2 regions of the Brachybacterium huguangmaarense genome follow, and region 1 is predicted to be linked to the other one. Evidence: riboswitches for the same ligand, from Rfam matches in the RefSeq annotation. Region 1 holds a riboswitch; the other holds the start of a gene.

Region 1 (3,200 bases):
TCCCCGCCGACCCGTCCACGCCCACCGAGCGGATCGGCGCGCTCTACCGGCTGTTCATGGACACCGAGGCGATCGAGGGCGCCGGTCGCGCCCCGCTCGAGCCGCTCCTGGACGAGATCGTCGCCCTGTCCGACCACACCGCGCTGACCCGGGCGATGGCGTCGCCCGACGCCGGCACCTCCCTGATCCACGCGTACGTGTGGACGGACGACCGCGACTCGACGCGCTACCAGGTCAAGCTGCACCAGGGCGGCCTGGGGCTGCCCGACGAGTCCTACTACCGCGAGGACCGGTACGCCGAGATCCGCGAGGCCTACGTGACCCATCTGGGCCGCCTCGCCCAGCTCGCCGCCCTGCCCGGCCGCGACGGCCTCGTCGACGGGGACGCCACCGCCCAGGCCCGCGCGGTCATGGACCTCGAGACGCGTCTGGCCGGCACGCACGTGGACGTCGTGCGGCTGCGCGACTCCGAGAAGTCCGACAACCCCATGGGCCGTGCCGAGCTGCGCGAGGCCGCACCGGGACTCGACTGGAACGCGTACATCGAGGGCACGGGCGCCGCGGCCTCGGCCTTCGAGGTCGTCAACGTCGGCCAGCCTGAGTTCCTCGCGGGCGCCGCTCCCCTGTTCGCCGACGAGCCGCTGCCCGTGCTGCGCACGTGGCTCGCGCTGCACACGGTCTCCGCGTACGCGCCGTACCTGTCCTCGGACTTCGTGGAGGCCGAGTTCGACTTCAGCGGCCGCGTGCTGTCCGGCGCCGAGGAGCTGCGCGAGCGCTGGAAGCGCGGGGTCGCGTTCGTCGAGGGCGCCGTCGGCTTCGACGTGGGCCGCGAGTACGTCGAGCGCCACTTCCCGGCCTCGCACAAGGAGCGCATGCAGGGTCTCGTGGACTCCCTGCTCGCCGCCTACCGCACGTCCATCTCCTCGCTCGACTGGATGACGCCGGCCACGCGGGACAAGGCGCTCGAGAAGCTCGAGCGCTTCACCCCCAAGATCGGCTACCCGGAGCAGTGGCGCAGCTACGACGGACTCGTGGTCGACCCCGCCGACCTCGTCGCCTCGGTGCGCGCGAGCCGGCGCTTCGACGCCGCCTACGAGTTCGGCAAGGTCGGCGGCCCGATCGACCCGTACGAGTGGCACATGACGCCGCAGACCGTCAACGCCTACTACAACCCCGGCGCCAACGAGATCGTGTTCCCGGCCGCGATCCTGCAGCCCCCGTTCTTCGACGCCGACGCGGAGGACGCCGTGAACTTCGGCGGCATCGGCGCGGTCATCGGCCACGAGATCGGGCACGGCTTCGACGACCAGGGCTCGAAGTACGACGGGGACGGGAACCTGCGCTCGTGGTGGACCGAGGAGGACCGTCGCGAGTTCGAGAAGCGCACGGCGGCGCTCATCGAGCAGTACTCGGCGCTCTCGCCGCGCGAGCTCGACGACACCCACCACGTCTCGGGCGCCCTCACGATCGGCGAGAACATCGGCGACCTGGGCGGCCTGTCGATCGCCGTCGCCGCCTACCTCTCGCACTTCGAGGGCGAGGAGCCGCCCGTGCTCGACGGCATGACCGGTCTGCAGCGCCTGTTCTGGTCGTGGGCCACGGTGTGGCGCGGCAAGAACCGGCCCCAGGAGTCGATCCGGCGCCTGGCGACCGACCCGCACTCCCCCGCCGAGTTCCGCTGCAACGTGCCGGCCGCGCACATCGACGCGTTCTACGAGGCGTTCGACGTGACCGAGGGTGACGCGATGTACCTCGCACCCGAACGCCGGGTCCGCATCTGGTGAGGCCCGCGGGCGGTAGGGTGGTCCTCGTCATCCACTGACAGGGGAGCACCACGGGGTGCTGAGAGTGCGCGAACGGCGCAGACCCTCGAACCTGATCCGGTTTGCACCGGCGTAGGGAGTCGGGATTTCTCTCGTGACGCGCCGCATGGCGGCGGGCTCTCGCGCCCGCCGTCGGCGTCGCGTCACGACCCTTCCTCGACGGAAGGAGCACATGATGACGACGACGAAGGCCACACCGCACGAGAGGACGGACCGCCGGCGCGGGTTCCGCACCGTGGACGTCACCGTCACGGTCACGATCGGGATCGCGATGGGCGTCGTGTTCCTGGGCCTGAACTACCTCTACTACCCGATCAACTCGATCACGGCGGCCTTCGCGCCCGCCGCCGGGGTCCTCGCGGGCGTCTGGTTCCTGCCGGCGATCCTGGCGGGCCTGATCGTGCGCCGCCCCGGCGCGGCCCTGCTGGCCGAGCTCATCGCCTCCTTCGTGGAGATGCTGATCGGCAACCAGTGGGGGTACACGACGATGATTTCGGGCCTCGCCCAGGGCCTCGGGGTCGAGATCGGCCTGGCGCTGCTCGCGTACCGGCGCTTCGGCATCGGCGCCCTCGCCCTCGCGGGGGTGGTCGCGGCCGGACTCGAGTGGGTCTACGAGGCCTTCGCGACGAGCGCCGTGTCCTGGGCGCTGTCCTGGAAGCTCGTCTACCTCGCGCTCATGGCGCTCTCGGGAGCCGTGATCAGCCCCCTCGTCTGCCTCCCCCTCGGGCGCCTGCTCGCCCGGACGGGCGTCCTGAACGCCTTCCCCATCGGGCGGGAGCGGGCGGCACGGGACCTCGTGTGACGACCCGTGCACGCGTCGGCGGGGCGCTCGAGGTCCATGACCTCAGCTGGCGCCCCGCCGGCCGTCGGCTGCCCACGATCGACCACCTCGACCTGCGCCTCGAGCCCGGCAGCACCGTGCTGCTGGCCGGGGCGAGCGGCAGCGGCAAGTCGACGGTCCTGCTCGCGCTCGCGGGGCTGCTCGACGACGAGTCCGGGGACCTGAGCGGGCGGGTCGACGGCTCGGCTCGGCGCGGCCTGGTCCTGCAGCAGCCCGAGCACACGGTCGTGGCCGAGACCGTCGGCCGTGACGTCGCCTTCGGCCCGGAGAACCGGTCGGTGCCGCGAGCGGAGATCTGGGAGCGGGTGCACGGAGTGCTCGCCGACCTCGTCCCCGACGTCGACGAGGCGGCCGGCCCGCTCGAGACCTCGGGCGGCCAGCTCCAGCGCGTCTCCCTGAGCGGCGCCCTCGCCCTCGACCCCGAGGTGCTGCTGCTCGACGAGCCGGTCTCGATGCTCGACCCGGCGAGCGCGCACGAGGTCCGGGAGGCCGTCGCGACCCTCGCCCGCGAGCGCACGGTCGTGATCGCCGAGCAC
Region 2 (3,200 bases), 460 kb from region 1:
TGGGCCACGCCCAGCGCTCGTACTACGAGGAGCTCCTCGTCGCGGGCGTGCGCATCCAGCTCTACGAGGAGCCCTACATCCTGCACGCCAAGCACGTCACGATCGACGACTTCGTGACCGTGATCGGCTCGTCCAACATGGACATCCGCTCGTTCCTGCTCGACATGGAGTCCTCGCTCATGATCGGCGGCAGCGACTTCATGCAGCAGATGCGCGACGTCGAGGCCGTCTACCGCGAGCGCAGCACCCGGCTCGACCTCGAGACCTGGCGACGCCGGCCGTTCCTCGCGCGCTCGCTCGACGACATCTGCCGGATGGCCTCCTCGATCGTGTGAGCGCTGCGGGGCTCAGCCGACGACCTGCAGGGAGTCCAGGATGTCCTGGAGCTCCTGCATGTGGTCGGGGTGGTCGGCCGCGACGTCCGAGACCACGGCGCTCGGGCCGCCCGGGGTGTCGACCACGATCGAGGTCACGCGCGACTCGTCGGTCGTCTTGAGCCCGGCGTCGAAGTGGTAGGTGGCCTGCACGATCCACCCCGGCGTGCCGTCGACCGTGGTGGCCTCGGTGCGGTAGTCCGTGACGGTGGGGGTGTCCCCGAAGTAGTCGATCAGGCCCGCCGACGTCACGTAGCACTGGAAGATCGTGACGGCCGCCTGCTCGGCCCCGGGGTAGTCGCCCTCGGCCTGCGGCCAGGTCACGCGGCCCACGTTCACGACCGAGTACCAGCTGCCCTCGACGTTGCGCGCGTACCCGGCCGCGTCGGTCATGTAGGCGAGGTCCCCGCTGCCCCAGTTGAAGGTCCACGTCGAGGGGCGCGTGTACTCCAGGCCCCCGCCGCGCACCTTGCCGGCGGGCTGGGCGGAGGTGGACTGCTGCGGCAGCACCGTGCAGTCCGACGTCGGCGCCTGCGTGAAGATCGGCGGCGGCGGCGCGAGATCGGGGTCGTTGGGGTCCGGGACGTACTCCGACTGGCCGCTCGCGGTGCCCGTCGCGGGCTCGGCGTAGTCGGTGTCGTCGCCGAAGGCGTCGCGGAAGAGGGTCTGGGACAGGACCAGGGCGACGATCGCGATGATCGCGACGCTCGCGCCGATCACGGTGAGGATCATGGCGCGGGACCGCGAGCGCGAACGCTCGTCGGGCACGGGCGCCTGGGCGGGCGTGCGAGGCGGCGGGGTCGCGAAGTCGGGCAGGCCGGGGTCCGACGGCTCGTCGTGCCGCTCCGGATCCGCCATGTCGCGCCCCCTCCTCGGTGTCCGGCGCCGATTCTCGCACAGGCCGCCTGAGCCCCCGCCCGCTTGCTAGGGTCATGGACGTGACACGGGGTGCCGTCCCGCCGGACGGCTGAGAGCACACCCGTCGAACCTGATCTGGTCAGCACCTGCGAAGGGATCGTCACGATGAACGCATCGTCCGCCGCCTCACTCCTGCCGTCCGCCGGCGCGCCGTCCTCCGGGGCGCCATGGATCGCCTGCCTGGGCCGCGTGCGCGAGGCCGCGCCGCTCGTCCACTGCCTCACCAACACCGTGGTCCAGCAGATCACGGCGAACGCCCTGCTCGCGGCGGGCGCCTCGCCGGCCATGGTCGACCATCCCGAGGAGGCGCCGCTGTTCGCGGCCGCCGCGAGCGGGGTGCTCGTCAACCTCGGCACCGTCTCGCCGCATCAGGTCGAGGCGATGCCGCGCGCCGCGCGCGCCGCGGCCGAGAGCGCGACGCCCTGGGTGCTCGACCCCGTCGCCGTGGGCGGCCTGCCCGTCCGCACCCGCCTTGCGCACACCCTGACCGCGATCGGCCCCACCGCGATCCGGGCGAACGCCTCGGAGGTGCTCGCCCTCGGCGGCGTCGGCGACGGCGGCCGCGGGCCCGACTCGACCGCCACGCCTGACGTCGCCCTCGACGCCGCCCGCGCCCTCGCCCGGGACACCGGTGGCGTGGTCGCCGTGTCGGGGGAGCGCGATCTCGTCGTCTCGGCGGGGCGCACCACCTGGATCACGGGCGGCGACCCTCTCCTGACGCGCGTGACGGGCACCGGCTGCGCGCTGGGCGCGATCACCGCCGCGGTGCTCGGCGCATGCCCGGCGGCGGACCCGCACGACGCCGTGGTCGCCGCGCACGCCCTCGTGGCCGCGGCCGGGTCCCGCGGCGCTCACGGCGCGACCGGGCCGGGCTCGTTCGCCGTGGCCTGGCTCGACGCCCTCGGCGCCCTCGCGCCCGACGACGTGGTCGCCGCGGTCCTCGTCGAGGAGTCCTGAGGTGCGCGGGGCCCTCGAGCTGGCCCGTCGCACCGACTGGACCGTCTACCACGTGACCGACACCGCCCTCTCGGGCGGCCCCGACCGGGTGCCCGCGATCGCGGCCGCGGCCGTGCGGGGCGGCGCCGGCGCGATCCAGGTGCGGGACAAGCGCGCGGGTGAGATCGAGATCGCGCGCCTCGTCCGCGCCTGCCGCGCCGCGATCGCGGACGCGGTCGGGACCGAGGCCGCGGGCAGGGTCCGGCTGTTCGTCAACGACCGGGTCGACGTCGCCGTCGGCGAGGGCTGCCACCTCCACATCGGGCAGGACGACGCCGACCCCGTCGAGGCCCGCCGCGCGCTCGGCGACGACCTCCTGCTCGGGCTCTCGGTCTCGACGCCCGCGCAGGCGGCCGCGGCCGTGACCGCCGGTCTCGCCGACGTGCTCGGCATCGGCCCGGTCCGCGCCACCGACACCAAGCCCGATGCGGCCGCCCCGCTCAGCGTGGCCGGCGTCGCCGCGTGCGTGCGAGCCCTCGAGGCGGCCGCGGCGCGCCCGGCCGCCGTCGCCATCGGCGGCATCGACGTCGAGCTCGCGCACGCCCTCGGCCCCACCGGCATCGACGGGATCTGCGTCGTCTCCGCGATCGCCGTCGCCCCGTCCCCGGCCGATGCCGCCCGCACCCTGGGAGAGGCCCTGAGGTCCGGGCGCGACAGTCGCCCGGATGACCACCTCCCCGAGCCGTCGGACCCGACGGCCCCCACCCGCTGAGGCCACGCCTCACCGACCGAAGGATCCGCGCATGCGACCGCCCACAGCCCTCTCGATCGCCGGCACCGACCCCAGCGGCGGCGCCGGCATCCAGGCCGACCTCAAGACCTTCACGGCGCTCGGGGTGTACGGCACGAGCGCAATCACCGCGCTCGTCGCCCAGAACACCCAGGGCGTGCAGGAGGTGCGCGACGTCGACG

The links. A riboswitch is a leader RNA that binds a small molecule or an ion and turns the genes downstream of it on or off. The one in region 1 is predicted to bind thiamine pyrophosphate.
Region 2: another riboswitch for thiamine pyrophosphate. It lies ahead of thiM (hydroxyethylthiazole kinase); the one in region 1 lies ahead of BRM3_RS14335 (ECF transporter S component).

The regions. Positions count from the first base shown of each region.
Region 1 is NZ_CP107020.1:3,106,139-3,109,338, forward strand. Features, by position in the region: gene BRM3_RS14330 (M13 family metallopeptidase) at 1-1,784, shown strand, start outside; TPP riboswitch at 1,814-1,919, shown strand; gene BRM3_RS14335 (ECF transporter S component) at 1,999-2,625, shown strand; gene BRM3_RS14340 (ATP-binding cassette domain-containing protein) at 2,622-3,200, shown strand, end outside.
Region 2 is NZ_CP107020.1:332,162-335,361, reverse strand. Features, by position in the region: gene cls (cardiolipin synthase) at 1-335, shown strand, start outside; gene BRM3_RS01600 (hypothetical protein) at 348-1,232, opposite strand; TPP riboswitch at 1,309-1,407, shown strand; gene thiM (hydroxyethylthiazole kinase) at 1,398-2,249, shown strand; gene BRM3_RS01590 (thiamine phosphate synthase) at 2,251-3,000, shown strand; gene thiD (bifunctional hydroxymethylpyrimidine kinase/phosphomethylpyrimidine kinase) at 3,032-3,200, shown strand, end outside.